Regions from separate parts of the Nonomuraea sp. NPDC050383 genome, predicted to be linked through region 3. Evidence: riboswitches for the same ligand, from Rfam matches in the RefSeq annotation. Region 3 holds a riboswitch; each other region holds the start of a gene.
The links. A riboswitch is a leader RNA that binds a small molecule or an ion and turns the genes downstream of it on or off. The one in region 3 is predicted to bind thiamine pyrophosphate.
Positions count from the first base shown of each region.

Region 1: linked by a shared signal. The riboswitch ahead of tenA (thiaminase II) and the one ahead of ACIBG4_RS26180 (purine-cytosine permease family protein) in region 3 are both predicted to bind thiamine pyrophosphate.
Region 2: linked by a shared signal. The riboswitch ahead of ACIBG4_RS03440 (FAD-dependent oxidoreductase) and the one ahead of ACIBG4_RS26180 (purine-cytosine permease family protein) in region 3 are both predicted to bind thiamine pyrophosphate.

Region 1 is NZ_JBITIP010000018.1:88,758-99,109, reverse strand. Features, by position in the region: gene ACIBG4_RS34075 (SDR family oxidoreductase) at 1-1,568, shown strand, start outside; gene ACIBG4_RS34070 (TetR family transcriptional regulator) at 1,638-2,282, shown strand; gene ACIBG4_RS34065 (hypothetical protein) at 2,295-2,660, opposite strand; gene ACIBG4_RS34060 (hypothetical protein) at 2,867-3,397, shown strand; gene tenA (thiaminase II) at 3,502-4,212, opposite strand; TPP riboswitch at 4,204-4,299, opposite strand; gene ACIBG4_RS34050 (hypothetical protein) at 4,314-4,928, opposite strand; gene clpB (ATP-dependent chaperone ClpB) at 5,150-7,720, opposite strand; partial or broken gene ACIBG4_RS34040 (heat shock protein transcriptional repressor HspR) at 7,754-8,077, opposite strand; gene dnaJ (molecular chaperone DnaJ) at 8,081-9,268, opposite strand; gene grpE (nucleotide exchange factor GrpE) at 9,312-9,926, opposite strand; gene dnaK (molecular chaperone DnaK) at 9,926-10,352, opposite strand, start outside.
Region 2 is NZ_JBITIP010000001.1:771,819-782,170, reverse strand. Features, by position in the region: gene ACIBG4_RS03470 (glycerate kinase) at 1-642, shown strand, start outside; gene allB (allantoinase AllB) at 692-1,996, shown strand; gene alc (allantoicase) at 1,996-2,961, shown strand; gene ACIBG4_RS03455 (PASTA domain-containing protein) at 3,001-5,145, opposite strand; gene ACIBG4_RS03450 (thiazole synthase) at 5,369-6,124, opposite strand; gene thiS (sulfur carrier protein ThiS) at 6,117-6,317, opposite strand; gene ACIBG4_RS03440 (FAD-dependent oxidoreductase) at 6,314-7,639, opposite strand; TPP riboswitch at 7,629-7,745, opposite strand; gene ACIBG4_RS03435 (NAD(P)/FAD-dependent oxidoreductase) at 7,804-8,967, shown strand; gene ACIBG4_RS03430 (Rv2175c family DNA-binding protein) at 8,998-9,372, shown strand; gene thiE (thiamine phosphate synthase) at 9,350-9,985, shown strand; gene ACIBG4_RS03420 (polyprenyl synthetase family protein) at 10,031-10,352, opposite strand, start outside.
Region 3 is NZ_JBITIP010000011.1:67,274-77,625, forward strand. Features, by position in the region: gene ACIBG4_RS26160 (Fpg/Nei family DNA glycosylase) at 1-792, shown strand, start outside; gene ACIBG4_RS26165 (helix-turn-helix domain-containing protein) at 842-1,255, shown strand; gene ACIBG4_RS26170 (rhodanese-like domain-containing protein) at 1,252-1,575, shown strand; gene ACIBG4_RS26175 (GNAT family N-acetyltransferase) at 1,630-2,379, shown strand; TPP riboswitch at 2,478-2,590, shown strand; gene ACIBG4_RS26180 (purine-cytosine permease family protein) at 2,581-3,924, shown strand; gene ACIBG4_RS26185 (methylated-DNA--[protein]-cysteine S-methyltransferase) at 3,935-4,495, opposite strand; gene ACIBG4_RS26190 (PAS domain S-box protein) at 4,589-6,457, shown strand; gene ACIBG4_RS26195 (ATP-binding protein) at 6,601-7,038, shown strand; gene ACIBG4_RS26200 (YidC/Oxa1 family membrane protein insertase) at 7,081-7,728, opposite strand; gene ACIBG4_RS26205 (DUF6412 domain-containing protein) at 7,779-8,000, opposite strand; gene ACIBG4_RS26210 (hypothetical protein) at 8,020-8,190, opposite strand; gene ACIBG4_RS26215 (response regulator transcription factor) at 8,285-8,983, shown strand; gene ACIBG4_RS26220 (sensor histidine kinase) at 9,094-10,185, shown strand; gene ACIBG4_RS26225 (hypothetical protein) at 10,315-10,352, opposite strand, start outside.

The sequences.
Region 1 (10,352 bases), on a different contig from region 3:
ACTACACCTTCGACCACCTCGCGGGCGACCTCTCGGCGGTGCTCGACGCGATCGGCAAGCCCGCCGTCCACCTCGTCGGCCACGACTGGGGCTCGCTCCAGGGCTGGGACGCGGTGAGCAGGCCCGGCATCCGGGAGCGGGTGGCGTCGTTCACCAGCTTCGGCGGGCCGGGGCTGGCCCAGGCCGGCCGGTTCATGCGGGAGGGCAGCCCCGCGGAGGTCGCCTCGCAGCTCGCACGGTCCTGGTACATCGGCGTGTTCCAGACCCCGGCGCTGCCGGAGACGGCGTGGCGGACGTTCATGCCGGCGGTGCTGGAGCGGAGCATGCGGGTCCGCGACGGCGTCGAGCCGCGCGCCGGGCACCCCGCGGACACGCTGTCGAGGGACGCGGCCAACGGGCTGTGGATGTACCGCCGCAACATGGGTCCCGGGCTGCGGCCCCGCCACACCGCGTCGCACGGCGATCCGGTGGTGGACGTGCCGGTGCAGCTCATCGAGGCCACCCGTGACCCGTTCGTCTCGCCGGCGCTGCTGGCCTCGCTCGGGCGTTGGGCGCCGAGGTTCTGGCATCGCAGGATCGTGGCGGGACACTGGGCGCAGCGCGGCCGGCCGGACGTGGTGGCCAGGATGATCGCCGAGTTCGCCGCGCACGTGGACGGCGCCGAGGCCCCGCCGGGCCTGCGCCGCGCCCGGCAGGAGTCCTCGCCGGGGAGGGAGAAGGCGTTCGCGGGGCGGCTGGCGGTCGTCACCGGCGCGGGCAGCGGGATCGGCCGCGCCACCGCCCGGGCCTTCGCCGCCCACGGGGCCGAGGTGGTCTGCGCCGACGTGGACGAGGCGGCGGCGGCCCGCACGGCCGCCGGCATCGCCAAGGACTTCGGCGGCACGGCCCACGCCCAGCAGGTCGATGTCGCCGACGCCGCCCGGATGGAGAGCTTCGCCCAGCAGGTCCGCGCCGAGTACGGCGTCCCGGACATCGTGGTCAACAACGCCGGCATCCTCGTCGCCGGCGCCTTCCTCGACCACTCCGTGGAGGACTGGCGGCGCATGATCGACGTCAACCTGTGGGGCGTGGTCCACGGCTGCCGGCTGTTCGCGGCGCAGATGGTCGAACGCGGCGAAGGCGGCAACATCGTCAACGTCGCCTCGCTGGCCGCGTTCGCGCCCACGATGCTGCTGCCCGCGTACTCGACGGTCAAGGCGGCGGTGAAGACGCTCAGCGACTGCCTGCGGGCCGAGCTGGCCGGGCAGGGCATCGGGGTCAGCGCGATCTGTCCCGGTTTCGTCTCCACGAACATCGCCCGTCACGCCACGTACGTCGGCACCGACCTCCGCGACATCTCGGTGACGGCGCTGGAGCGGCGCGGCTACCCGCCGGAGCGCGTCGCCGCGCACATCCTGCGGGCAGTCCACCGGAACGAGGCCGTCGTCCCGGTCAACGCCGAGGGCAAGCTCGGGTACGCCCTGTCACGCCTCTCGCCCGGCGCCGCCCGGGTGCTGGCCCGGCTCTCCGGCATGGCCCGCCGCCTCGGCCACCGGCCGAACTCGCATGAGGCTCATCTGGAGCCGTGAGAAATCCACTGATTGCCAGATAACGATCGTGTCCTTGGGGGAAAGATGGAACTCGTGCTGTCACCCCAGATGGACGAATGCGTGCGACCCCAGCCGTTACGGCGACGGCCGGCGCAGCGCCGCAGCGCGCGCCGGGTCGAGCGGATGCTCGACGCCTGCGCCGAGCTGCTCGACGAGATCGGCTACGAGTCGCTCTCCACCACCCGCATCGCCGACCGGGCCGGGGTCGCGATCGGGTCGGTCTACCAGTTCTTCCCCGACAAGCGGGCCATCACCCAGGAGCTGACCCGGCGCAACGTCGAGCAGTTCGTCTCCAGGGTCGGCCGCAGGTTCCTGGAGGAGGACTACGTCGGCTGGTGGGAGGCCGTCGACGCGATCATCGACGAGTACGTCGACATGCACCGGACCGTCCGGGGCTTCAGAAGCCTGCACTTCGGCGACGTGGTCGACCTCAACCTCCTCGACTCCGACTCCGACAACAACACGGTGATCGCCGGACGGCTGCGCGGGCTGCTGCTCCAGGAGTTCGGCCTGGCCGACAGCCATGAGCTGGACGTGGCGGTCCTGGTGGCGGTCGAGGCGGGGGACGCGGTGCTCAAGCTCGCCTTCCGCCGTGACCCGAACGGTGAGCCGGAGATCATCGCGGCGGCCAAGCAGCTCATCCGCGGCTTCCTGTCCCGCCAGCTCCGCTCCTGGACTCCGCAGACGGCCTGACTCCCCGAGTGGTCAGTCGTTCAGGCGCAGGCGCTGGATGAGCTCCGGGAGCCAGCCGAGCACCGGGTGCGGCTGCTGGGCCTTGGGGGCCGGCGGCCGCGTGTCGGGCGCCGGCGGGCGTGCCTCACCGGCCTGGGGCGCCTGCGAGGGCGTCACGCGTTGCCGGGGCGCGGGGGCGCGCCCCTCGCGGTCCTTGGCCGTCGGGGCACCGTCGCAGGGCGCCGGGAGCGCCACCGGCCACGCCTGGCGGTCCTCTCGCGCCTCCCGGGCGTCCAGCCGGGTCTCGATCGCGTGGAGTTCGCGCTCGGCCGATTCCACGGCGGCGAGCCGTCCGGAAAGATATCCGGCCGCACCCGGAACCAGGACCGAAAGCGCCACGGCACAGGAGAGTGTGAAGGTCGTCTGCTTGGAGATGCCCATCGCAGCCCCTCCTCCTCGCCGGTGCGCGCGACCGCTATATGCCCTACGGCCTGCGAAGACACGCCGGAAGCGGGCATCCTTTGACATGACCTTGCCAAAGTCGTGCCGGATCGGCGATGTGCATTGCCGGGGCAAACCGGCACCTGGCTCGGTAGTCTCGCGGTGTGGCGCATGTGACCCGTGAGCACCTTGATCGCCTGCTCGAGCAGGCTCTGCTGGCCGACGACCACAGCTCCCTTGCCAGGCGGCTGTACGACGTCGCGCTCGGCTATTCCTCGGGCGATGTCTCCAGGGCGTCCATCCTGGTCCTCGCGGCCGAGGAATGGCGCTCGGCCGGGCAGCCCGCCCGGGCCCTGGAGTGCTTCCAGCGCGCGGTGGAGGACGGCGGTGAGTCGCTCATCGACCCACGCGCCGGCATCGCCGACACGCTCTTCGAGCTCGACCGTCCCGCTGAGGCGAGGGAGGTCATCGAGGCGATCCGCGCGGAGGGCGGGATCACCACGGCGACCTCCCACACGATCGCCGAGACGCTCGTCGCGTACGGTGACCTGCCGGCCGGGCTCGAATGGGTGACCCAGGCCGTGCTGGCCAGTGACGAGGACGACCCGGAGCATGTGGCGCTGCTGCGCACGCGCTACCGCATCCGGGTCGACCTGGGCCTGCCCGAGGACGAGCTCGACGCCCTGGTGTCCTGAGCCGGGCTCTCCGGGGCCGGGCGTCCTGTCCGGCCCGGGAGAGCCCCGAGGGGCGCTCGCTGCCGTCGGCATGCCCGCGATCAGGCCGTACGGGTGATCCGGGGTCAGAGGGCGGCCGTGGCCTCCGCGCCGGTCGCCAGCCACTGGCCGGTGGGCCACGTCTCCAGCCGCCACGCGCTGTCCCAGAACATCCACTCGTACTCCGTCGCCCGGCAGAACGCCTCGGCCATGGCCCGGCGGGTGGCGGGGTCGGCGGTCCCGGCCAGCCGGTCGGCGATGGCACGCACCTGTGTCACCGAGGCGGCGAACGACGGGTCGGAGTAGGTGGAGATCCACGCCTGGTACGGGTGGCCGGACCGGCCGGCCGTGCGCTCCAGTAGGGCCGTTCCGACGTCCTGGTAGACCCAGAAGCACGGCAGCACCGCGGCGACCAGCACGGGAAGGGGCGCGCTGAGAGCCGTCGCCTGGAGGTACGACGCGTAGGCCAGGCAGGTCGGCGAGGTGCGGATGCCGGCCACGTCCTCGGGGCTCAGCCCGAACCCGTCGAGGTAGCCGGTGTGCAGGGCGCGCTCGACGGCCAGCGCCGTGTGCGCGCTCTGGGCGAAGAACATGGCGTCCGCGGGCTCGGTGGCGCGCGCCGACGCCGTCGCCAGCACCTTCGCGTACGCCGCCAGGTAGCGGGCGTCCTGCACCAGGTAGAAGGTGAACCGGTCGCGGCTCAGGGTGCCGCCGCCGAGGGCGGTGTTGAACGGGTGCCGATGGATGGCGTCGAGCAGCGTGGCGGTGCTCGCCCAGACCTCGTCGCAGAACGACAACGTCGACGTCCCTTCGCCAGTACGAACTAGATCAGGTTCGACGGGTGTGATCTCAGCCCGGCCCTCCGGGCACCCCGCGTCACGGTCCACCGTAACAGGGATCATCCCAGCGGCAGGCTCGGGAGGAGGGTGCCGACGTCGCCGAGCGAGGTGACGCCGGGCTCCGCGACGCGGGAGGCCCCGGTGCGCGGGGCCTCCGCGTGGGTGGCGGCGTCCCGGCGGCTCGGTGCGCGGTCCGGCGCCTCGTGCGCGTGCTGACGGCGGACGGCCGGCTCCGGGGCCCCCGAGACGGGCACCCCGTCGAACGTCCGGACGGGCCGGGCCGGAGCCGCCGGCAGGCCGGGCAGGTCGGGCGCGGCGGCCATCGTGGACACGTCGGACAGGCCCGAGGGGTTGCGCGCGCCCGGAGGCAGGACGGGCACGCCCGCGGCCGTGGCCGTCAGGTCGGGGGCGACCATCGGGGAGCCGGCGCCCCGGGGGCCGGTCAGGCCGAGGCGCTCCGCCGTCCGCGCCGCGACCGCGGCGGCGCTCTCCTCGCCGGCCGCCCCGCCCTCGTCCCCGGCCGGGACGGGGGTGAGGGCGTGGGTGAGGGCGAGGACGGGAGGCGGCGCCGCGATGATCCAGATGACGCCGGCGCTCAGCGTGGCCGCCGCGACGGCCCGAAAGCCGGGACAGGACCGGGATGACCTGGGATAGGACCGGGATGACACTGACACTGGACGTCCCCCTCGTCGGTACGCTGCCCGGGCGGACGCCGGGCGGATCTCGGACGAAGGCCGAAGCTAGCCAGGGAAGCGGTGCGCCGGGGCGGGCTTGGCCGAACGGTGGACCAGCCCTTACCGGCGAGCGGGCCGCGACCCGGACCCGGGCCCGCGAAAGCCCCGGGAAGCCGGCCGGATAGGCCGGCCCCGGGGCCTTGTCGTCGGTACGTCGCGCGTCAGGCGCGCTTGACGGTCAGCTCGTCGTCGCCGAGGTCGACCAGCACCTTGTCGCCGTCCACGATCTCGCCCGACAGCACCGCCTTGGCCAGCTTGTCGCCGATCGCCGACTGCACCAGCCGGCGCAGCGGACGGGCGCCGTACAGCGGGTCGTAGCCGGTGAGCGACAGCCACTCGCGGGCCGCCGGAGTGACGTCCAGGGTCAGCCTGCGGTCCGCCAGCCGCCTCGCCAGCCGGTCGACCTGGAGGTCGACGATCTGGGCCAGCTCCTCCGAGCCGAGCGCGTCGAACAGGATCACGTCGTCGAGCCGGTTCAGGAACTCCGGCTTGAAGGCGCCGCGGACCGCGCCCATCACGGCCTCGCGCTTGGCGTCGCCCTCCAGCGTCGGGTCCACCAGGAACTGGGAGCCCAGGTTGGAGGTGAGGATCAGGATCGTGTTGCGGAAGTCGACCGTGCGGCCCTGCCCGTCGGTGAGCCGACCGTCGTCCAGCACCTGGAGCAGGATGTCGAAGACCTCGGGGTGGGCCTTCTCCACCTCGTCCAGCAGCACCACGGTGTACGGCCTGCGCCGCACGGCCTCGGTGAGCTGGCCGCCCTCCTCGTAGCCGACGTAGCCGGGAGGGGCGCCGACGAGCCGGGCGACGCTGTGCTTCTCGGAGTACTCGCTCATGTCGATGCGGGTCATCGCCCGCTCGTCGTCGAACAGGAACTCCGCCAGCGCCTTGGCCAGCTCGGTCTTGCCCACGCCCGTCGGGCCGAGGAACACGAACGAGCCGGTCGGCCGGTCGGGGTCGGCGATGCCGGCCCGGCTGCGCCGGACGGCGTCGGACACGGCGCGTACGGCCTGCTGCTGGCCGACCAGGCGCCTGCCCAGCTCGTCCTCCATGCGCAGCAGCTTGGTCGTCTCGGCCTCCATCAGGCGGCCGGCCGGGATGCCCGTCCAGGACGAGATGACCTCGGCGATGTCGTCGGGGCCGACCTCCTCCTTGACCATGGCGTCGTCGGGCTGGGCGGCCTCGGACGCCTCCCGCAGCGCCTGCTCCAGCCTCGGCACCTCCGCGTACATGAGCCGGGACGCCGCCTCGAAGTCGCCGTCGCGCTGCGCCCGCTCCGCCGAGCCGCGCGCCTCGTCGAGCTGCTTCTTCAGCTCACCGACCTTGTTGAGGCCGGCCTTCTCCCGCTCCCAGCGGCCGACGAGGGCGCTCAGCTCCTCCTGGCGGTCGGCCAGCTCCTTGCGCAGCCGCTCCAGCCGGTGGAGCGAGGCGTCGTCGGTCTCCTTGGAGAGGGCCAGCTCCTCCATCTTCATGCGGTCGACGTTGCGCTGGAGCTGGTCGATCTCCACGGGCCGGGAGTCGATCTCCATGCGCAGCCGCGAGGCGGACTCGTCGACCAGGTCGATGGCCTTGTCGGGCAGGAACCGGCTGGTGATGTAGCGGTCGGACAGGGCGGCGGCGGCGACCAGCGCGCTGTCGGCGATCTGCACCTGGTGGTGGGCCTCGTAGCGGCCCTTCAGCCCGCGCAGGATCGCGATGGTGTCCTCGACCGTCGGCTCGCCGACGTACACCTGCTGGAAGCGGCGCTCCAGCGCCGGGTCCTTCTCGATGCGCTCGCGGTACTCGTCGAGCGTCGTCGCGCCGATCATGCGCAGCTCGCCGCGGGCCAGCATGGGCTTGAGCATGTTGCCCGCGTCCATCGCGCCCTCGGCGGCGCCCGCGCCGACGACCGTGTGCAGCTCGTCGATGAAGGTGACGATCTGGCCGTTGCTCTCCTTGATCTCGGACAGCACGGCCTTCAGCCGCTCCTCGAACTCGCCGCGGTACTTCGCGCCCGCCACCATCGCGCCCAGGTCGAGCGAGATGAGCCGCTTGTTGCGCAGCGACTCGGGCACGTCGCCCGCCACGATCCGCTGGGCCAGGCCCTCGACGACGGCGGTCTTGCCGACGCCGGGCTCGCCGATCAGCACCGGGTTGTTCTTGGTGCGCCGGGACAGCACCTGCACCACGCGGCGGATCTCGGAGTCACGGCCGATGACCGGGTCGAGCCGGCCCGCGCGGGCGCGCTCGGTCAGGTCGACGCCGTACTTCTCCAGCGCCTGGTAGGTGTCCTCGGGCGTCTCGCTGGTGACGCGGGCGTGGCCGCGCACCTTCTCGAACGCGTCCAGCAGCGCCTGCGGCGTGGCCCCCTGCCCCTTGAGCAGCTCCGCCACCTGGCCGCCGTCGGTGGCCAGGCCCACGAGCAGGTGCTCGGTGGAGACGTACTCGTCCTCCAGCCGCTTGGCGCGCTGCGCCGCGGTGTTGATGACGGTGAGCAGCTGGCGCGAGCTCGTCGGCGCGCTCACGGTGGAGCCCTGCGCCTTCGGCAGCGCCGCCAGCTGCTCCTCCGCCCTGGCGCGCACGGCCTTCCAGTCGGCGCCCACGGCCTCCAGCAGCGGGACCGCGGTGCCGCCCGTCTGGCCGAGCAGCGTGGTCAGCAGGTGGGCCGGGGAGATCTCCGGGTGACCCTCGGCGGCGGCGCGCCGCATGGCCCCCGAGAGAGCCTCCTGGCTCTTCTGAGTGAGCTTGTAGTCCATCTTGTTCTAGGCCCCCGGTGGCAGCTCGTAGCGGATAAGCGCCTTGACCATCTGCATCTCGGCGCGCAGGCGGTGGACCTCCTCGCGCAGCCGCAACGCCTCGTTCTCCAGCTCCAGGATCCGTTTGATGCCGGCGAGGTTGATGCCCTCCTCCTGGGAGAGCCGCTGCACCTCGCGGAGCTGGAGGATGTCGCGCGTCGAGTAGAGGCGGCCGCGCCCCGCCGTACGTCCGGGGCTGACCAGCCCCAGCCGGTCGTACTGCCGCAGCGTCTGCGGGTGCAGCCCCGAGAGTTGCGCGGCCACCGAGATCACGTAGACGGGCGTGTCGTCTGAGAGATCGAAATAGTTGGCGTCCATCGGCTACTCGCTTCTGGCTCTCTGAATGAGATCAGCTCGCGGGTCGTCACCCGCCGTCGCGGTGCCGAACTCCGTCAGGAGCTCGCGCGACTTGTCGTCGAGGCTCTGCGGGACGACCACCTCCACCGTGGCGAGCAGATCGCCCTTCGTGCCGTCCTTGCGGGCGGCGCCCCGGCCGCGGACGCGGAAGGTGCGGCCGTTCGGGGTCCCCGGCGGGATGCGCAGCGTGACCGGCATCCCCTTGAGGATGGGCACCTTGATCTCGGCGCCCAGCGCGGCCTCCGTGAACGTCACCGGCACGGTGATCGTCAGGTTGTCGCCCGAGCGGCCGAAGACCGCGTGCGGCTTGACGTGGGTGAGGATGTACAGGTCGCCCGCGGGTCCCGCGTTCTCGCCCGGCGCGCCCTTGCCCTTGAGCCGGACCCGCTGGCCGTCGGCCACCCCCGCGGGAATGCGCGCCTGGATGGTGCGCGTGCTCCTGGCCCGGCCGCTGCCGTCGCACACGGGGCACGGGTCGTCCACGAGCAGGCCGCGGCCCTTGCAGTCGCGGCACGGCTCGGAGAAGGCGAAGTTGCCCAGGTTGCGGCTGGCCGCGCCGGTGCCCTCACAGGTGGGGCAGACCCGCGGGGTGGTGCCCGCCTTGGCTCCCGTGCCGCTGCACGCGGCGCAGGCGGCCGAGCTGGTGAGCCGGAGGGACACCGTGGTGCCCTCGACCGCCTCCGTGAACGTGAGCGTGACCTCGGACTCGATGTCCTGTCCGCGGCGGGGCCTGGTGGTGCTGGTGGTGCGGGTCGCACCACCACTCCCCGTGCGGTTGAACAGCCCGCCGAACAGGTCACCGAGCCGCTCCCCGGCGCCGTGGCCGCCCTGGGGGCCGGCCGTGCCGCCGAAGAGGTCGCCGAAGTCGAACGGGAACCCGCCACCGCCGCCGGGCCGCTGGCCGCCGACACCGGAGCCGAACAGCGTCCGCGCCTCGTCGTACTCCTTGCGGCGCTTGCCGTCGGACAGGACGTCGTACGCCTCGGAGACCTCCTTGAACTTGGTCTCCTTGGCGGTGTCGCCCTGGTTGGTGTCGGGGTGGTACTGCCTGGCCAGCTTCCGGTACGCCTTCTTGATCTCATCGGCGGTGGCGGACTTGGGCACACCAAGGACGGCGTAGTAGTCCTTCTCCAGGTAGTCCTTGGTGCTCATCTACAGCCCTTCGTCCATGTTCGTGGAGTTGTCGTCGCCGGAGTCAGTCGGCGATGTCGCCGGACGCCGGGGGGGCGTCCTCGGGCTCGGCCACAGCCACCCGGGCCGGGCGCAGCACCCGCTCGCCCATCCGGTAGCCGGACTGCAGGACCTCGACCGCGGTTGGCTCGGTCACGTCCGGCGAGTAGCTGTGCATCAGCGCCTCGTGGACCATCGGGTCGAACGGCTCGCCCTTCTGGCCGAACGCGCTCAGCCCGAGCTTGGTGACCGCCGCCTCCAGGGACTCCGCCACCTTCGCGAAGCCACCCGTCAGCTCGCCGTGGTCGCGGGCCCGGCCGATGTCGTCGAGCACGGGCAGCAGCTCCATGAGCGCCCCCGCGACGGCCTGCTCGCGCACCGCGACACGGTCGCGCTCGACGCGCCTGCGGTAGTTGGTGTACTCGGCCTGGAGCCGCTGGAGGTCGGCGGTCCGCTCGGCGAGCTGGGCCTCCAGCTCGCCGTCGGTCGTCGTCCCGGCCTGGTCGGGGGCCGGCGCCTGCTCGGAACGGGCCTCGGCCCCCTCCGAACTGACGCGTGGCAGCCCCGTCTCCGGGTCGATCTTGCGGTTGTCGCGGATCACCGGCTCACCGTGCTCGTGCCCGTTGTCACGCGGCGGCATCACTGGTCCTTCTTCGGCTGGTCGTCGTCAACGATCTCGGCCTCGACCACGTCGTCGTCGGCCTTCTGCTGCTGCTGCTGGCCGTCGCCGGGCGCGGCCCCCTGCGGGGCGCCCTCGCCGCCGGCCTGCTGCTGGCTCTGGGCGTAGATCGCCGAGCCCATCTTCTGGCTGACGGTGGCGAGCTTCTCGGCGGAGGTGCGGATCGTGTCGGTGTCCGTGCCCTCCAGGGCCTTCTTCAGCTCGCCGAGCGCGTCGTTGACCTCGGTCTTGATGTCGCCCGGGACCTTGTCGTCGTTCTCGCGGAGGAACTTCTCCGTCTGGTAGGCGAGCCCGTCCGCGTTGTTGCGGACCTCGGCCTCCTCGCGGCGCTTCTTGTCCTCCTCGGCGTACGACTCGGCCTCGCGCATCATCCGCTCGATGTCGTCC
Region 2 (10,352 bases), on a different contig from region 3:
ATCGACATCAGCGACTTCGCCGACCTCTCGGGCATCGAGTTCGTGGTGGCCAGTGACGTCGACAACCCCCTCCTCGGCCCGCACGGCGCCGCGGCCGTCTACGCCCCGCAGAAGGGCGCCGACCCGGCGCAGGTCAAGGTGCTGGAGGCCGCTCTGACCAGGCTTGCCGCCGTGGCCACCAGGACGCACGGGCTCGTGGGCGCGGTCGAGCACGACGACCGGCCGCGGCCCATGGGCGTCGCGGGCGCGCCCGGCGCGGGGGCGGCCGGCGGGGTGGGCTTCGCCGCCCTGGCGTTCCTGGGGGCGGAGATCCGCCCCGGCATCGAGTACCTGCTCGACCTGCTGGGGTTCGGTGAGCTGGTGAAGGGCGCCCGGCTGGTGGTCACCGGGGAGGGATCGCTGGACGAGCAGTCGCTGCGGGGCAAGGCCCCCGTCGGTGTCGCTCAGGCGGCGGCCAGGGCGGGCGTGCCCGTGGTGGCCGTCTGCGGGCGCCGCACGCTGTCCGACGCCGACCTGAAGGCGGCGGGCATCGAGGCCGCGTACGCGCTCACCGACCTGGAGCCCGACCCCGAGCGCTGCATGACGGACGCCGCCGCCCTCCTCGAACGCCTGGCGGCCCGCCTGGCCGCCGACCGCCTCTGACTCCCGGCGCATGCGGCACGCGATGGAGGGACGGGGGAAGGAGACGGTCATGGACGAGCTGGTGGTGCGGTCGCGGAGGGTGGTCACCCCCGAAGGCGTGCGGCCCGCCGCCGTCGCCGTGCGCGGGGGGAGGATCACGGCGCTGCACGCGTACGCCGCCCCCGTCGAGGCCGCCGAGGACGTCGACCTGCGCGACCTGCCCCTCCTGCCGGGCCTGGTCGACACCCACGTCCACGTCAACGAGCCGGGCCGCGCCCACTGGGAGGGGTTCGCGTCGGCGACCCGGGCGGCGGCGGCCGGAGGCGTCACCACGATCGTGGACATGCCGCTCAACTCCATCCCGCCCACCGTCAGCCCCGACGCCCTGGACGCGAAGCTGCGCGCCGCCGAGGGCCGCTGCCACGTGGACACCGGCTTCTGGGGCGGCGCCGTCCCGGGCAACGTGGAGCAGCTCCGGCCGCTGCACGAGCGCGGGGTGCGCGGGTTCAAGTGCTTCCTGTCGCCCTCCGGGGTGGACGAGTTCCCGCCGCTCGGCCCCGGCGAGGCACGGCGGGCGATGGTCGAGATCGCCGGGTTCGGCGGGCTCCTGGTGGTGCACGCCGAGGACGCGGCGCTGCTGGCCGAGCCCGCCGGACCCACGTACCGGGACTTCCTGGAGTCGCGGCCCGGCGCGGCCGAGCGGAGCGCCGTGGAGCAGGTGATCCGGCTGGCCGAGGAGACCGGCGCGCGGGTGCACGTGCTGCACGTCTCCAGCGCCGCCTGCCTCGAACCCCTGGAGGCCGCCCGGGCGCGGGGCGTGCCGGTCACCGCCGAGACCTGCCCCCACTACCTCACGCTCACGGCCGAGCAGGTGCCGGAGGGCGACACGAGCTTCAAGTGCTGCCCGCCGATCCGCGACGGGGCCAACCGCGACCTGCTCTGGGACGGCCTGGCGCGCGGCGTGCTCGACTGCGTCGTCTCCGACCACTCGCCGTCCACCGCCGACCTCAAGGTGCCCGACTTCGCCGCCGCCTGGGGCGGCGTCGCCTCCCTCCAGCTCGGGCTGTCCGCCGTCTGGACGGAGGCGGCCCGCAGGGGGTACGGGCTGGCGGACGTGGCCCGCTGGATGTCCACCCATCCAGCCGCAATAGCCGAAATTTCGCGAAAAGGCGCGATAAAGCCGGGCAATGACGCCGACCTGGTGGCCTTCGACCCCGACGCACCGAACCTCGTGGACGCCGGCCGCCTCCACCACCGCAATCCCGTCACCCCGTACCACGGCCGCACCCTGAAGGGCGTGGTGCTCACCACGTGGCTCCGGGGCCGGCCCGTCGACGGAGAGCCGTACGGGACCTTCCTGCTGGGAGAGAAGTAATGATGTCGCAGCGGCCCACCGCCGGCTTCACCACGCTGCCCGACCTGGCGCTGCGCACGCTGGGCGGCTCGGTCGTCGCCGCCAGCGACGAGTCGTTCGCCGAGAAGGAGAGCCTGATCCGGCCCGGCCGGCCGGCGTTCAGGCCGGAGACGTTCGGCGGCCGGGGCCAGGTGTACGACGGGTGGGAGACGCGGCGGCGGCGCGAGCCGGGGCACGACTGGGCGATCGTCCGGCTCGGGCTGCCCGGCGCCGTCCGGGGCGTGGTCATCGACACGGCCTGGTTCACCGGCAACCACCCGACCCACGCGTCGGTCGAGGCGGCGGCCGTGGACGGACACCCGTCGCCCGCCGAACTGGCCGGCGCCCGCTGGGTGGAGATCGTGCCCCGGCTGCCGCTGCGCGGCGACGCCGAGCACCCGGTGGAGGTGGCCGACGACGGCCGCTACACGCACGTGCGGCTGAACATGTTCCCCGACGGCGGCATCGCCCGGCTGCGCGTCCACGGCGAGGCGCGCCCCGACCTGTCGGTGTACGACGGCCTGAGCCTCGACCTGGCGGCGCTGCAGAACGGCGGCCGGGTCACCGCCTGCTCCAACGCGTACTACTCCGCCCCCGACAACGTCATCGCCCCCGGCCTGGCCCGCCACCAGGCGGAGGGCTGGGAGACCGCCCGCCGCCGCGAGGAGGGCAACGAGTGGCTGGTCATCCGGCTGGCCGGGCGGGGCGTCGTCAGGCTCGCCGAGATCGACACCACGAACCTGATCTTCAACGCGCCCGCCGCCGTGACGCTCACCGGCCTCGACGGGGACCGCGAGGTCGCGCTGCTGCCCCGGACGCGGCTGCAGCCGGACACGCCGCACCGCTTCCGCCTCGGCCACGCCGATCCGGTGACGCACGTGCGGGTCGACATCCACCCCGACGGCGGCCTGGCCCGCGTGCGCCTGCACGGTCACCTCACGGGCTGAGCGGCCGGCCCCCGGACCGGTGTCCCCCGCGCGGGGACGTCAGTGCCAGAGGGTGACCTCGGAGCCCGGCGGGCGCTCGCTGTTGGGCAGGGGCTGCTGGAAGCGGACGACCCCGCTGCCGCGCCCCAGCTTGCGGACCTTGACCCTCCAGCCGAGCTGCTGGAGCTCCTGGCGGGCGTCGTTGATGTTCTTGCCCATCACCTGCGGGATCATCTGGAACTGCTGGTCCTCGCGGGCCTCGTTGTCGCCCCTGCGGAACCACTCGCCGATGTCGGTCTGGCAGCGCGCCACCGTGACCATCGCCACCGCGCCCCGGTCCACCTCGGCGTCGGCCTTGGGCGCCTGGGCGATGACCGTGCACGGCTCGGCGTCGTCGTCCACCTCGTTGACCTGCACCTGGAAGCCCTGCTCCTGCAGGTAGGCGGCGGCCTGGTCCTTGGGCATGTGGCTGACGTCCGGCATGGTCAGCCCGGCGCTCACGTAGATGGAGACCTTCGAGCCTTCCTTGAGCTTCTCGCCCACCAGCGGCGAGGTGCGGATCACCGTGTTGCGGGCCACGTCGGGGCTGGCCAGCCGGCGGACGCTGCCGACCGTGAGGCCCGCCTTGGCGATGGTGGCGCGGGCGTCGTCGGCGGACATGCCCGCCACCTTGGGCACCAGCACCAGCTTGGGACCGAGGGAGGGCACCAGGGTGACGGTCGCGCCGGCCAGGACCTGCTGCCCGGTCACGGGGTCGATGCGGAGCACCAGGCCCTCGTTCACCTTGTCGTTGTACTCGCCCGGCGCCAGGCGCACCTTGAAGCCGCCGGAGGTGAGCTTCTGCTCCACGATCGAGACGTCCTTGCCGACCAGGTCGGCGGGCACGGCCACGTACTGGGGACGGGAGACGTACCAGGCGGTCAGCCCGATCGCCGCCACCATGACGACGGCCAGGCCGATGATGATCCAGCTCGGCCGGAACCCGCGGCGCCGCCCGCCCGCGTGCTCGGCCGGCCCCTCGATCCGGGGCTGCACGACCGTGGGGTTGGGGCCGGCCGCCCCGCCGGGCGGGACCTGCGGCATGGCCAGCGTCATCGCGGGCGACCCGGGAGGCAGGCCCGGCTGTGAGGCGGGCTGCGGGCCGTAGCCGCCGGCCGCCGGGCCGGTGGGCCGGGCGCCGCTCTGGGGCCCGGTGCGAGCCCCTGTGTGCGCCCCTGTGCGGGGTCCCGGGGGCAAGGGGTGGGCGCCGGACGACGGCTGTGCCGTGGGCGCCGCCAGCGGCCCCGAGGGGGCGTACGAGCCGGTGCCCGGCATCGAGTGCTGCGCCGGGGAGTGGGAGATGCCCGGCGCGGTCAGCCGGGGAAGCTGGCGATGCACCTCGACGGCCGCCACCAGCATCGCGGTCGCGTCCGCGGGCCGGGCGTCCGGCTCGCGCGCCGTGGCGTGCGCCACCAGCGCGTCGACCACCGGAGGCACGTCGGGGGTCAGCGACGACGGTGCCGGGACGGTGTCGTGCACGTGGCGGTAGGCCACGGACATGGGCGTCTCGCCGTCGTACGGCTGCCGGCCGGTCACCAGCTCGAACAGCATGATCCCGGCCGCGTAGACGTCGGTGCGGACGTCGGCGCGGCCGGTGGTCACCTGCTCGGGCGACATGTAGCCGATCGTGCCGATCATCACGCCGGTACGGGTCTGGTTGGTCGCCTCGATGGCGCGGGCCAGCCCGAAGTCCACGACCTTGACCCGGCCGTCGGCCGTCATCAGGACGTTCTCCGGCTTGACGTCGCGGTGGACCATGCCCGCCTGGTGGGCCGCGCCCAGCGCCGCGAGCACCGGGATCAGGATCTCCAGCGCCTCGCGGGCGGGCAGCCTGTCCCGCTCGTGCAGGACTTCGCGCAGCGTCCGGCCCGGCACGTACTCCATCGACAGGTAGACGACGTCGCCGTCGGTGCCCTGGTCGAAGACGTGCACCACGTTGGGGTGGGAGAGGCTGGCCACGGACTTGGCCTCGCCGATGAAGCGCCGCACGAACGCCGGGTCCTCGGCGAGCGAGCGGTGCATGACCTTCAGCGCGACCGTGCGGTCGAGCCGGACGTCCAGGGCGAGGTAGACGGTCGCCATGCCGCCCCGCGCGATCCGGGACTCGATGCGGTAGCGCCCATCGAGGAGTCGCCCGACCAGGGGGTCCGCCGTCGTCGTGTCCACGCCGCCGAGTTTACGGGCGTTTGGCCACCGGCAGGGTGCGACCACCCGAAACGATGCGGAGCCGTGGCCCCTGCCGCGCCCTCTCTTGACCTCCCGGGCCACTCCGGGACCAGGGGATCCACCGGCTCACGGGGGCCCCGCGGGCCCCGGCGTGACGCCGGAGCCGGCTTGACCCGATCCGTGGGGCCCAGCTCACCGGGTCACGGGTTCATGGGTCATGGGTTCATGGGTTCATGGGGGAGGACGCCTCGGCGTAGCGGCGGCGCGGGATGCGCCCGGCCTGGCGGGCCAGCCGCCCGGCCTGGACCGCGCCCCGCATGGCCGCCGCCATCAGGTCGGGTCGCTGCGCGCGGGTGACCGCCGTCGCCAGCAGCACGGCGTCGCAGCCCAGCTCCATCGCCAGCGCGGCGTCGCTGGCCGTGCCGATGCCCGCGTCGAGGATCACCGGCACGGAGGCCGCCTCCACGATGAGCTCGATGTTGTGCGGGTTGCGGATGCCGAGGCCGGAGCCGATGGGCGCGCCGAGCGGCATGACGGCCGCGCAGCCGGCCTGCTCCAGGCGGCGCGCCAGCGCCGGGTCGTCCCCGATGTACGGCAGCACCACGAAGCCCTCGGCCACCAGCCGCTCGGCCGCGTCGAACGTCTCGATCGGGTCCGGCAGCAGTGTCTGCTCGTCGGCGATGACCTCAAGCTTGACCCAGTTCGTCCCGAGGGCCTCGCGGGCCAGCCTGGCCGTCAGCACGGCCTCGCCCGCGGTGAAGCAGCCCGCGGTGTTGGGCAGCACCTTGATGCCGCGCACGCGCAGCACGTCGAGGACCGAGCCGCGGGCCGACGGGTCGAGCCGCCGCATCGCGACCGTGGTCAGCTCGGTGCCGGAGGCGGCGAGGGCCTGGTCCAGCACCTCCAGCGAGGGCGCGCCGCCGGTGCCCATGATGAGCCGGGAGGAGAACTTCTCCCCGGCGATGATCAGGTCATCCACCCTGCACCGCCGTGAGCACCTCGACGCGGTCGCTGTCGCCGAGCGCCGTGGTGTCCCACGAGCCGCGCGTCACGACCTCGTCGTTCAGGGCCACCGCCACACCGGTGGTGGCGGTGGTCAGGATCCGTACGGCCTGCGCCACGGTGGTGCCGTCGGGCACCTCGCGCTGGCTGCCGTTGATCGTCACTCTCATCCCATCTCCTCGGAGCCGGAGTTGCCGTCGTAGGGGCCGGAGGGCCTGTCGTGAGCGCCGGGGGCCGGCTGGTGGCGGGCCGGGGAGCAGAGGGCCGCCGACTCGGGCTCCTCGCCCAGGAGGATCGCCGTCGTGAGCGGCGCCAGGAGCACCCCGCCGCGGTGGTGCCCGGTCGCCAGCGTCAGCCCCGGGACGCCGGCCGGGCCGATGAGCGGCAGGTTGTCCGGGGTGCCGGGACGCAGGCCCGCCACCACCTCGGCCACCTCCAGCTCGGTCACGCCGGGCACCAGCTCCCGGGCGTCGCGCAGCAGCTCGTACACGCCGCCGGCCGTCACGCGCGTGTCGAACCCCATCTCCTCCTGCGTGGCGCCCACCACGAGCTCGCCGTCGCCTCGCGGCACCAGGTAGACGGGGGCGCCGTGGACCATGCCGCGCACGCACCGGCCCAGCAGCGGCTCGGGGGAGCGCAGCCGCATGATCTGGCCCTTGACCGGCCGGATCGGGAGGTCGTACAGCTCGCCGCTCCACGCTCCGGCGGCCAGGATCACCCCGTCGGCCCGGATCTCGGACGGCAGGTCCCCGCCGCCCGCCGGAGAGTCCAGCCGTACGCCCACGACCGCCGGACCGCGCCCGGAGCCGTCACCAGGGCCGCCGGGGGCACGCAGGAGCTCGGACACCCGGGCCCGCACCACGGGGACGCCCAGCCGCTCCAGGGCGGCCAGCAGGGCGGCTGTGACGCGGCGCGGGTCCACCCACGCGTCGCCCGGCGCCAGCAGCCCGCCCCGGACCGACGGGGCCAGCATCGGCTCCAGGCGGCGGCACTCCCGGCCCGTCAGCCGCTCCACCGGCAGCCCCAGCTTGTCCATGAACCCGGCCAGCTCGTCGAGCGCCGCCAGGTCGTCCGCGCCGAACGCCACGTCCAGGGTGCCGTCGGCACGGAAGTCCAGCCCGTACGACGGGACCGGTCCCGACCGCGCCGGGGACGACGGGACGGGGCCCGACCGCGAAGGGGACGACGGCACGGGACGGGCGCCGCCGAAGGGCCCGGGTGGGCGGGACGGGGCCAGGACGCCCGGCGGCAGGCCGGCGTCCTCGGCCAGCTCGGCGGCGAACGACGGCCAGCGGCGCAGCGACGCCACCCCCAGCCGCAGCAGCGGCTCCTCCGTGTAGGCGACCTCGCTGACGGGCGCCAGCATGCCGGCGGCCGCGTGCGAGGCCCCGGAGGCCGGGGCCGGGTCCACCACGGTGACGGGCCGCCCCGCCCGCGACAGCCGCCAGGCGATCGACAGCCCGACGATCCCGCCGCCCACGACCAGCTCCATGCGCGCTCCCTTCGCCGGCATGATCCGGATCAGGTGGATTGCGGTCGAAGGCCCGGTCAAGCCTTCCTCTCAGCCCGGTCACGGCCGGACTCCCGCGCGTCTTGCCCCTCCAGCCTACGGCCTCGGTGCGGAGCGCAGGCGGCGGCCCCGTTATGGTCTTGACCGTGAACCGTGTCGTGGTGGCAGGAGCGGGCCTGGCCGGCGTGCGCAGCATCGAGGCCCTGCGGGCGAGGGGGTTCGGCGGCGAGATCACCCTCCTGGGACAGGAACGGCACCGCCCGTACGACCGGCCGCCCCTGTCGAAGGCGGTGCTGCTGGGCACCAGCGACTCCAGCTTCGTCGACTCCGACCTCGCGACGCTGGAGGTGGACTTCCGCCCCGGTGTCAGCGCCACCGGCCTTCGTCCGGGCGTCGTCGAGACCGGCGAGGGGGAGCTGCCGTACGACGGGCTGGTCATCGCGACCGGCGCCGAGCCGATCACGCTGCCCGGCGACGGGCCGCAGCACGTGCTGCGCACCCTCGACGACGCGCTGGAGCTGCGCGCCCGGCTGGTCCGCGGCGCCCGCGTCGCCGTGGTCGGCGCCGGCTGGATCGGCGCCGAGGTGGCCACGGCCGCCCGCCGCGCGGGCTGCGAGGTGACCGTGATCGAGGCGGGACCCGCGCCGCTCTTCCACGCCGTCGGGGCCGGGATCGGCGCCCGCACCACCGGCTGGTACGAGGGCGTCGACCTGCGGCTGGACACCATGGTCGCGTCGGTGGACGAGGGCGGGGTGCGGCTGGTGGACGGCGAGTTCGTCGAGGCGCACGTGGTCGTCTCCGGCATCGGGGTCCGCCCGGCCGTCGAGTGGCTGGCGGGCGCCGACATCGACCTGCACAACGGCGTCGTCACCGACGAGCACCTGCGCGCCTCCCTGCCGGGCGTGGTCGCGGTGGGCGACTGCGCCGCCTGGTGGTCGCGCCGCTACGGCACGCGCCTGCGGGTGGAGCACTGGGACACCGCGCTCGGCGCGCCCGAGGTCGCCGCGGCCACCCTGCTGGGCGAGGAGGCCGTCTACGACCCGGTGCCGTACTTCTGGTCCGAGCAGTTCGGCCACATGGTCCAGTACGCGGGCCACCATCCGGCCGGCGACCGCCTCCTGTACCGGGGCGACCCGGAGGGCAAGTGGTCGGCCTGCTGGCTGACCGGCGACGGCGCGCTGGCCGCGGTGCTCGCCGTGGACCGGCCCCGCGACCTCGTCCAGGGCCGCCGCATCATCGAGGCGGGACACCGGATGGACCCGGAACGCCTGGTAGATCCCGATGTCCCTCTACGGGATTGTGTTGTTTGAGCAAGCGCGCCATGTGGTAGTTGTGGTTTCGTGACGCTTTCTGTTGCACAGATCGACCGGGAGACCGACCAGCTCGTCAACGAGTGGCTCACTCTCCCCGAGGTGGCCGACCGCCTGCAGCTCTCGCTCGGGCGGACCAAGCAACTCCTCAAGGACCACAAGCTGCTCGGCGTGCGCCGGGGCAGCGGCGGGCCGCACGTGCCCGCGGTGTTCCTTGACGGAAGGGACGTGATGAAGGGCCTGCCCGGCACGCTGACCGTGCTGCTGGACGCGGGCTATGACGACGCCGAGGCGCTGCGGTGGCTGTTCACCCCGGACGACTCGCTGCCCGGCTCGCCCGTCGAGGCGATCCGCGCGGGCCGCCACACCGAGGTCAAGCGGCGTGCCCAAGCCCTCGCTTTCTGACGCCCGGCTCTACCTCTGCACCGACAGCCGGCGCCGGCGCGGTGACCTGGCCGAGTTCCTCGACGCCGTGCTCGCCAACGGCGTCGACGTCGTCCAGCTCCGTGAGAAGGGCCTGGAGGCGCGGGAGGAGCTCGAGCTGCTGGAGGTCTTCCGCGACGCCTGCGACCGGCACGGCAGGCTGCTGGCCGTCAACGACCGGGCGGACGTGGCCTACGCCGCCCGGCCCGACGTGCTCCACCTGGGGCAGGACGACCTTCCGGTGGGCGTCGCGCGGGAGATACTCGGCGACGACATCCTCATCGGCAGGTCCACCCACTCCACCGCCGAGGCGTCCGCCGCCGCGGTGGAGGAGGGCGTCGACTACTTCTGCTGCGGGCCGACCTGGCCCACCCCGACCAAGCCGGGCCGTCCCGCGCCGGGGCCGTCGCTGCTGCGGCACGCGGCCTCGATCGCCACGGACCGGCCGTGGTTCGCCATCGGCGGCATCGACCTGGACAACCTCGACGAGGTCATGGCGTGCGGGGCGACCCGCGTCGTCGTGGTGCGGGCGATCACCGAGGCCGACGACCCGGGCGCGGCGGCGGCGGAGTTCGCCAAGCGCCTGGCCCGCTGACCCGGTCACGACGCTCCTCCGCGCCCGTGGAAGCGCGGGGGAGGGTCAGGCCTTGCGGGAGGTGGCCGCGACGGCCAGGTCGGCCAGCGCGGAGCGCGCCCCGGCCGTGATCGGCGCCTTGTCCAGGCAGGCCAGCGCCTCCTGCAGGTACGACCCGATCAGGTCCTCGCACTCCCGCAGCGCGCCCGTGTCCTCGATGACCTCCCGCAGCGCCGCCACGCCCCGGTCGTCGAGTTCCGGGTCGCCGAGCAGGCTCCGCACCAGCGCGGCCTGCGTGGGGGTGGCGGCGGCCAGGGTGCGCGCCACGAGCATCGTCCGCTTGCCCTCGCGCAGGTCGTCGCCGGCCGGCTTGCCGGTGGCCGCCGGG
Region 3 (10,352 bases):
GCGATCCAGGCGCTCAAGACCTTCGACCCACCGGTGAGCGCGCTGGGCGGGCTGAGCTTGACCGGGGTGTCGCGGCACGGCAAGTTCCTCGACCTCGACTGCGACGGGCTCCACCTCGTCATCCACCTGGCCCGGGCCGGCTGGCTGCGCTGGCGCGACGACCTGTCGGGCGCCAAGCCGGTCCGTCCCGGCAAGGGCCCGCTCGCGGCGAGGGTGCGGTTCGCGCCCGACGACGAGGGCCTGGCGCCGGGGTTCGAGCTGACCGAGGCCGGCACGCAGAAGCGCCTGGCCATGTACGTCACGAGGGACCCGGCCGAGGTGCCCGGCGTGGCCGCGCTGGGCCCGGACCCGCTCGCGGAGTCGTTCACGGTCGAGACGCTGAAGAAGATCGTGGGCGGCAACCGCACGCAGATCAAGGGTTTGCTGCGCGACCAGAAGGTCGTCGCGGGCATCGGCAACGCCTACTCCGACGAGGTGCTCCACGCGGCCCGGATGTCCCCGTTCAAGATCGCGTCCTCGCTGACCGACGCGCAGATCGCGGACCTGCACGAGGCCATCGTCACGACGCTGCGCGAGGCCATGGAGCGGGCCCACGGGCTGGCCGCCAAGGACCTCAAGGCGGAGAAGAAGTCCGGCCTGCGCGTCCACAACCGCGCCGGCCAGCCGTGCGACGTCTGCGGCGACACCATCCGCGAGGTCTCCTTCGCCGACTCCTCGCTCCAGTACTGCCCGACCTGCCAGACCGGCGGCAAGCCGCTCGCCGACCGGCGCCTGTCGCGCCTGCTCAAGTAGGGTCGGTTATCTCTTGTAACCGCAGGGTCCCTGCGACAGCATGGATGCCATGGACGACCACGCCTCCTGTGACATCACCGACGACTACGACGTCCGGCAGTGGGACACCCGCGAGGACTGCGAGGTCCGGCAGATCCTGGACCGCGTCGCCGACAAGTGGTCGCTGCTCGTCATCGCCCTGCTCGACAGCCGAAGCCTGCGCTTCAGCGAGCTGCGCCGCGAGATCGACGGGGTCAGCCAGCGCATGCTCAGCGTGACCCTGCGCCACCTGGAGCGCGACGGCCTGGTGACCAGGACCGTCCATCCCGTCGTGCCGCCCCGCGTCGACTACGCGCTCACGCCGCTCGGCCGCACCCTGCACGAGACGATCAAGTCGCTGGTCACCTGGACCGAGCGGCATCAGCGGGAGATCGCCGAGGCCCGTGCGGCCTACGACCGAAGGCGCGAGATGATGGACGCATGACGGTTCCCGAGGTAGAGGCACGTGACGTACCCGACGACGCTTTCCTGCTGGACGTGCGCGAGCGTGAGGAGTGGGTGGCGGGCCACGCTCCCGAGGCCGTGCACATCCCGATGAGCGAGATCCAGGGGCGCGTCGACGAGGTCCCCGCCGGCGGCAAGGTCTACGTCGTCTGCCGGGTCGGCGGCCGGTCCTACCAGGTGGCGGCCTGGCTGAACCACCTGGGGCGCGAGGCGGTCAACGTCGGCGGCGGCATGCAGTCGTGGGAGGGCGCGAGCCGTCCGATGGTCAGCGAGACCGGTCAGCCGCCGTTCGTGGCCTGAGCCGGTCCCTTAATCCGGTTGCCCCGCGCGCGTCCGTGCTGGTGGGCTGTGCCGGTGAATCGTGATGAGATGCTGGCGGCCTACGACCGCCAGGTGCGAATCAGCCAGGGCGAGCGGGCGGGCCGCGTGGTGCGCAAGGCGGCCGAGGGCGGCTGGAACAGCATCCTGTGGTCGGACCTCGACGAGGACACGGCCGACGCCGAGATCGCGGCGCAGGTGGCGTACTTCACCGCGCTGAAGCGCTCGTTCGAGTGGAAGCTGTACTCCCACGACCGCCCCGCCGACCTGGCGGAGCGGCTGTCGGCCGCGGGCTTCGCGGCAGACCCTGAGGAGACGCTGCTGGCCGCGGAGGCCGCCGCCATGGCCGCCGAGCCGCGGCTGCCCGAAGGCGTCGTCCTGCGCCCAGCGGAGGACCCGGCGGGGATCGAGCTGCTCATGGAGGCGCACGAGCAGGCGTTCGGCATGCCGGTGCCGGGACTGCGCGACCAGTTGCTCCGCCGGCTGGCCGAGCGGCCCGAGTCGATGGCCGCGGTCGTCGCGATGGCCGGCGACCGGCCGATCAGCGGGGCGCGGGTGGACCTGGACCCGGACACCGAGTTCGCCGGGCTCTTCGGCGGCGGCACGGTGGTCGGGTGGCGCGGGCGCGGCGTGTACCGGGCGCTGCTGGCCTACCGGGCGCGGGTGGCCGTCGAGCGGGGCTACCGCTACCTCCATGTGGACGCCTCCAGCGAGAGCCGTCCGATCCTGCTGCGGCTCGGCTTCGTGCCGCTCGGCACCACGACCCCGTACGTCTACACCCCCTGACGGGCCCGGGTGTGGCCGTCAGGCGGCGCATGAGGCATCATGAGGGCGCACGCCAGGACATCTCCGGCACAGACCAGGGTGGTCCGGCGCGCGACAACTACAGATCCCGCGGGAGCTCGGGGCCACCGGGCTGAGAGGGCAGCTACCGCTGCTGCCGACCGCATGAACCTGTCCGGGTAATGCCGGCGTAGGGAGTGTGTGATGACGCATGCCGTCAACGAAGTCCCGCTGACCCTCGACGAGGCCCCGCCGAAGACGCTCGGGGTGCTGGACCAGGGCGCGCTCTGGGCCAACCTCGGGGTGAGCCTGCTGGGCTTCTCCGGCGCGCTCTTCCTGCTCGACCCGCTGGGCGGCGCGCCCCTGAGCGTGGCCGCGGCCCTCACCGCCGCGGTCGTGGGCAGCCTCGTCGGCACCGCCATGGTGGGCCTGGCCGCCATCCCCGGCACGCAGACCGGACGGCCCTCGATGGTGCTGCTCCGGGGGCTGTTCGGGGCACGGCTGTCGTACGTGCCGACGGTGCTCAACATCATCCAGATGGTCGGCTGGGGCGCCTTCGAGCTCTGGGTGATCTCCATGGGCGCGAGCGCGATCTTCGGTCCGGCGGTGCCGTACGCGGTCTGGGTGATCGTCGCCGGGGTCCTCACCACCTCGCTGTCGATCTGGCCGCTCGGCTCGGTGCGGCTGCTGCGCCGGTACGTCACGGTCGCCGTGGTCATCGCGCTGGCCTGGTTCGCCGTGGACTTCCTCGGCCAGGCTCAGCCGCAGGCCGGCGGCTCGTGGCACGCGTTCGCGCCGGCCGTCGACTACGTGATCGCGCTGTCGGTCTCGTGGGTGCCGATGGCCGCCGACTTCGCCCGGCACTCCAGGTCGAGCGCCGCCGCGTTCACCGGCGTCGTCGGCGGCTACACGCTGGCCCAGGTGGCCTGCCTGGGGCTCGGCGTGTACGCGGTGGCCATCGCCGGGGCGGCCGCGGTCCAGGCGGACGGCACCGCGGTGTTCGGGACGTTCGTCGCGGCGCCGCTCGGCGCGCTGTTCTTCGCCGTGCTCGTCCTGCGCGAGACCGACCAGTCGTTCGCGAACGTCTACTCGACCACCCTCTCGCTGCAGAACCTCATGCCCCGCGTCGACCGCCGCGTCTTCAGCGTCGCCATCGGCGTGGTCACCACGGCCGTGGCGCTGGTGGTGGACGTGAACTCCTACGGGGCGTTCCTCGGCATCATCGGCGCGGTGTTCGTGCCGATGTTCGCGGTCCTCGCCGTGGACTACTTCGTGCTCGGCGGCTCCGCCCGGTGGAACACCGACGAGGACGCGCCGTCGCGCTGGTCCATGCTGGTGCCCTGGGTGCTCGGCTTCGCCGCGTACTGGCTGACCACCTCGACGCCGACCGTCGGGGCGTGGGACGGCCTCTGGGCCGGGGTGCGCGAGGCGATCGGCTTCACCCGTCAGCCGTGGATGAACGGCGCGCTCGGCGCGGCGCTCGTGGCCGCCCTGGTCACGCTCGCCCTCGGCCTGGCCCGGCGCCGGACCTACGCCGACCGCGTCTGACAGCTCGTGATCAGGAGCGGGACTCGACGGTGAGGAGGTGGCGCTTGGCGTTCACGCCCCCGGCGTAGTCGCCGAGCGCGCCGTCGCCGGGCACGATCCGGTGGCACGGCACGATGACGCACACCGGGTTGGCCATCAGCGCGTTGCCGACCGCCCGCAGCGCGCGTGGCCGGCCGATGTGCTCGCCGATCTCACTGAGCGTCGCCGTCGTGCCGTACGGGACCGCCATGGTCTTCTGCAGCACCGTGCGCGCGAACGACGTGGCGATGGCCAGGTCGACCGGCGTGGTGAAGGCCCGCAGCCGTCCCGAGAAGTACGCGTCCAGCTCCCGGCGCACCGGGTCCAGCCGGCCGGGGTCGGGCCCGATGAACGAGCCCACGTGCCGCGTCACCCGCTCGTACACCGCGTGCTCGTCCTCGAAGCTGCACGCCACGATCCCCTTGCCGGACACCGCCAGCACCAGCCGCCCCACGGCGCCGTCATAGGTGCCGAACGCGACGTCGGGCGGGTTCTCCCCGCGGTAGGTGGCGGAGGTCACCCGTAGCAGGGCATCGAGATCACCGCTCGACATCCGCTCACCCTCTTCTCACCTGGTAGGTCGTGATCGGCAGCGTATCGGACGGATCGGCCGACGGCGGCCGCGCAGCGCGGGCACTATGGAGGTGTGGGTGACGAGTGGGCCGGCAGTGACGACGAGATCGCTCGCGCGGTGCTCGCCGGCTCGCCCAACGCGCTGATCGCGCTCGACCGGGACCAGACCGTGCTGGTGTGGACCCCGGCCGCCGAGCGGCTCTTCGGCTGGACCGCCGAGGAGATGCTGGGCCGCAGGGCGCCGATCGTGCCGGGGGAGCTGACGGCTGAGCACAACGCGGTGCTCGAACGCGCGCGTACCGGCGACCAGGTGACGCTGCGCACCAAGCGGTTACGCCGCGACGGAAGCGTGCTCGATGTGACGGTCGACATCGGGCCGCTGGTGATGGGCAGCTCGGTGGTGGGATACGTGTGCGTCCACCACCGCGCGGCGGCCGAGGAGGCGGCGAGCGAGCGCATGGCGCGCCGGGTCCGGCTGGTACGCCGGCTGACCGACGTGGTCGGCGACATCAACGCCGAGCTGGAGCTGCCCGCCGTCCTCGACCGGATCGCCGGCAGCCTGACCGAGCTGACGGGCGCCGACGCGGGCGGCTTCGTGCTCATCGAGGGCGAACGGCTGCGCGTGGTCAGCACCCACCGGCTGCCCGAGACGCTCAAGGGCGCCACGGCCGGGCTGCGCACCAGCCTCGTGGACAAGCTGCTGCGCACCGGCAAGACCGTCCTGCTGGAGTCCCACGGGCTCGACGAGCTGCTGTGGGCGGAGCTGACCGGCCTGCACACGATCGCGCTCGGGCTGGCCGCCGTGGGCGGGCGGCCGTACGGCGCCCTCTACGCCCTGTACGCCCAGCGCAAGCCCGGCCACCTGGAGCTGGAGCTGCTGGAGCTGCTGGCCGGGCACGCCGGCATCGCGGTGGGCAACGCCATGGCCTACCAGGAGGCGGTGCGGCAGCGGGCCCACGAGCAGGCGGTGTTCGACGCCAGCGCCGACGGCATCGCCGTGCTCGACGGGGCCGGCCGCGTCATCCGGTGGAACCCCGCGGCGGCCGAGCTCACCGGGCTGCCCGTCGACGACGTGCGGGGCGGGCCGCCGCCGTTCCCGCTGCCCAGCCCGGGGGAGAAGCTGACGTTCCAGCTCGACACGGGCCGCTGGCTCGACGTCGTGAGCGCGCGCGTGGAGGAGACCGGCGAGATGGTGGTCGACTTCCGCGACGTGACGCGCGCCAAGGAGCTGGAGGAGGCCAAGGACCTGTTCCTGGCGACGACCAGCCACGAGCTGCGCACCCCCATCACGATCGTGCGGGGCTTCGCCAGCACCCTCGACGCCCGCTGGGACAAGCTCAGCGACCCCGAGCGCCGCTCCGCCGTCCACACGATCGCCGAGCGGGCCAGGTCGCTGGGGACGCTCATGGACCACCTGCTGCTCGGCTCGCGGGCCGGCGCCGACGAGCTCAAGGTACGGGTGGAGGCATTCGACCTGGCTGAGCGGATTAATGCGGCAACGCTAGGATTGCCCGAGTTGTCCGACACGCATCGGGTCGAGGTGGAAATCCCCGGCGGCCTGCCGTGGGTGAAGGGCGACGCGCTGGCCACCGACATCGTGCTCGGCCAGCTGCTGGAGAACGCCTTCAAGTACTCACCGAAGGGCGGGTTGATCAGGGTCCAGGCATGGCCGGAGGACGGCAGGGTGGTCGTGGTCGTCGACGACGAGGGCGTCGGCATCGCCGCGTCCGACCGGGAACGGATCTTCGAGAGGTTCGTCCAGGTCGACAGTGGTGACCGGAGGAGATTCGGCGGCGTGGGGCTCGGGCTCTACATCGTGCGCAGCCTCGCGAGGGCCCAGGGCGGCGACGTGAGCGCCCATGCGCGACCGGGAGGAGGCACCCGGATGCGGATGGTGCTCAACGCGGCTGCTCCTATCGGAACCGACACACCGGTGTGGTAACGAGGTGGTCACGGTTGAGCTGACCTATCGTCCGATGTGGACAAGCTGTGATCGAGATCCGGTTTCTGGGATCGAGTAACGGGGCATTTCGGTCGTACCGGGGAGTGTTCCCGCGGGGGGCACATGAAGACGGGGAGGTGGGTGTGTCAAGCGTGGTGTTGCTGCCGTACGCGCCGTCCAGCGTCGCTGTTGCCCGCCAGCGTCTGAGCACTGACCTGCATGATTGCGGCGTCTTCTCCGCCGCGATCGACGATGCGGTGCTCGTGGTGAGCGAGTTGCTCAGCAACGCGCTGCGGCACGCGCATCCGCTGCCGTCGGGCATGGTCAAGGTCACCTGGCTGCGCAACGACGACCACATCGAGGTCGCGGTGAGCGACGGAGGCGCGGCGACCGAGCCGCGCGCGGGCCGTCCCACGCTGTCCTCCCTCGGCGGCCGGGGTCTGGGCATCGTGGAGTACGTCGCCGAGAGCTGGGGTGTGCGCCACGACGGCGACACCACCACGGTCTGGGCCGTCCTGCCGGCCCCCAACGGCAACGGCACCATGAAAGGCCAGGTCGCAGCCCTGCGAGAGGCCGGCTGAGCCGGCCTCTCGGTTTTTGTCCGGGCGTTCGCCCGCTCTCCGTCAGGCGAACCGGCGCGCGAGCACCGTCCGTTCACCGTACGTCCATGCGCTGGACACCAGCAGGTACAGGGCGGCGGCGAGCGGCATCACCAGGGCCGCCAGGACCGAGCCGAAGGGCATCAGCGGCATGATCCTCCGCATCAGTGCCGGCTGCTCCTCGGGGAGTGTGGCCCTGATCCGGCGCGCCTGGAGCCACGCCACCAGCGTGACCAGGGCGATCACCACAATGAAGACCGAAAAGGGCCAACTGATCAGTCCGTAATGGGTGACAATTCCGGCAACCTGCTGGCCCAGCGGGGCGCCCAGAAGGTCATGACCGGCCAAGGCAGTCGGATGCGTGGCCACCCGGTACATCAGCCACATGAACGGCAGCTGGGCCATCCCGGGCAAGATTCCGGCCAGCGGCGAGCTGCCCTCGTTCGCGTACAGACGGGACAGCTCCTTGCTGAGCCGCTCCGGGTTGCGCTCGAACCGCTTGCGCAGGGCCCGGACCTTCGGAGCCAGGCGTTCGGTGACGCGCGCGGCCCGCGCCTGCCGGACGCTCAGCGGGAGCAGCAGCAGCCGTACGGCCAGCGTGAACAGCACGATCGCGACGGCCGCGTGGCCTCCGGACATGCCGACGAGAAGCGTGACAAGAGAATCGATCATGAGCCCTTCCTCGACGTGCAGGTGACGAGGGCTCGACGAGACGAGCCCCGCTAGACGGAAGCGGGGCTGGGAGAGGGCGCTCTCGGGCGCGGCCGACCGGCGGCGCCGGGATCACGCTGACGCTGGAACGCCGTCCGCCGGGCGTACACCAGCGGGAAGCTCGGCCCGCTGCCGCCCACGACGGGCAGCAGCCGGGCGGCCCAGCTCACCAGGAGCAGGACCGCCACCATGGTGATGCCGGCCAGCCACGGGTCCAGCAGGAACAGGGTCACGTCAGGTCCCGGACCGGGACTACCGCGACGACGTCTTGCCGACCAAGGTGACGGCGACGAAGACGAGCAGAGCCACCACCCCGATGATCAGCGCGACCTTCAGGAGTCCCAGCACCATGGGCAGGACGAAGGTGAACAGCACGAAGAGCCCCAGCAGGGCTCCCAGCACGAGCATGACGACTCGACTCATGAGCCCACCGTACGTCCTCCGACCAAGATCCGCGAGGCTTACGAACCGATGACGTGGGTGTCCCATCAGGGGGCGCCGGCCGTACGGTGAAGACGTGAGCACGCGCATCCTGGTGGTCGACGACGACCCCACGGTGGCCGAGGTGGTGGCGCGGTACCTGGAGCGCGACGGCCACGAGGTGGAGTGCGTGAGCGACGGCGCCGAGGCGCTGCGGCGCGCCCTCGCCCGGCCGCCCGACCTGATGGTCCTCGACCTCATGCTGCCCAAGGTGGACGGCCTCCAGGTGTGCCGCAAGCTCCGGGAGCGCTGGCCGGTCCCCGTGATCATGCTGACCGCGCTGGGCGAGGAGATCGACCGGGTCGTCGGGCTGGAGACGGGCGCCGACGACTACGTCACCAAGCCGTTCAGCCCGCGCGAGCTGGCGCTGCGGGTCCAGTCGGTGCTGCGGCGGGCGCGCGGCGCTTCCGTGCCGGGCGGCACGGGGGTCCTGCGCGACGCCGACCTGATGGTGGACGTGGGGGCGCACGAGGTACGGCTGGGCGGGGCCGAGGTGATGCTGACGGCGCGGGAGTTCGACCTGCTGGCGTACCTCATGCGCAACCCTCGTCAGGCGTTCAGCCGGTCGGCGCTGCTGGACCAGGTGTGGGGGTGGTCGTTCGGCGACTCGTCCACCGTGACGGTGCATGTGCGGCGGCTGCGGGAGAAGATCGAGGTGGATCCGACGGAGCCGCGCAGAATTGTGACGGTGTGGGGGGTCGGGTACCGGTTCGAGCCTCTGGAGACCTCGGGATGAGCCCGGCGCCCCCTCTCCTGACCGGCCTCCCGACGGCTCTGCTGGACCGGCTCCCGGGCGGTCCTGTCGACCGGCTCCCTGGCGGTCCTGTGGCGGCCGGGGCTGCGGCGATGGGCGATCTGGGGATGATCGTCGCGGTCACGGCCGGGCTCGGGCTGCTGGTGGCGCTCGTCGGGGTGTGGGCCATGTGGGCGCTGCGCCGCCGCTCCATCGGCGTGATGCTGGGCGTGGTCATGGTCGTCTCCATCGCGGCCACCCTGGCCGGCGTCGTGGCGATCACCCTGAAGATGATCATCGAGGGTCAGGTCAAGAACATCGTGCTCAGCGTCGTCGCGGTGGGCGGCCTGGTGGGGCTCGGAGTGGCGTACGTGCTGGCCAGGCGGGTCGTGGGCGAGAGCCGCCGACTGGTCGCCGCCGTACGCGAGCCGCCGTTCACCGCGCCGGCCGGCCTGCCCGCCGAGCTCCAGACGATCGCCAACACGCTGGAGGAGGCGTACGCCCGCGAGCGCGCCCTCGAAGGCGCCCGGCGCGAACTCGTGGCATGGGTCAGCCACGACCTGCGCACGCCGCTCGCCGGGATGCGCGCCATGGCCGAGGCGCTGGAGGACGGGGTGGTGACCGACGAGGCGACGGTCGGGCGCTACCACCGGCAGATCAAGCTGGAGGTGGAGCGCCTGTCGGCGATGGTGGACGACCTGTTCGAGCTGTCACGCATCCACTCGGGGGCGCTGCGGCTGTCCCGGGCCAGGATCGGCCTGGCCGACCTGGTGGCCGACACCCTCGCCGGGGCCGAGCCGCTGGCCAGGGCGAAGGGCGTGAAGCTGAGCGCTGAGGCCGCCGAGGCGGTGCCCGTGGAGGCCGACGCGGGAGCGCTGGGACGGGCGCTCGGCAACCTCGTCGTGAACGCCATCCGGCACACCCCCTCGGACCGCTCCGTGGTGCTGCGGGCCGAGGTGGACTCGGGCATGGCCTGCCTGTCGGTGAGGGACTGCTGCGGGGGCATACCGGACGCGGACCTGCCAAGGGTGTTCGACGTCGCCTTCCGGGGCGAGACCGCTCGTACCCCGACCCGGGAGGGGGGCGGGGCCGGGCTCGGACTGGCCATCGCCCAGGGGATCGTCGAGGCGCACGACGGGATGATCGGCGTGGTCAACGACGGCCCGGGCTGCCGCTTCGAGATCCGTCTCCCGCTGGTGCGCTGACGCGCTGACGCGCTGGTGCGCTGGTGCGCTGGTGCGCTGGTGCGCTGACGCGCTGAGGCGCGTCAGGCCGCCGGGCCTCATCGCGCCTCGCCATGCGGTCCCGGCGGCCACTCGCTGCCCGGCGCCGTCCTATGCGCGCTCGGGGAGGGTGTCGCCGTCGAGAGTCC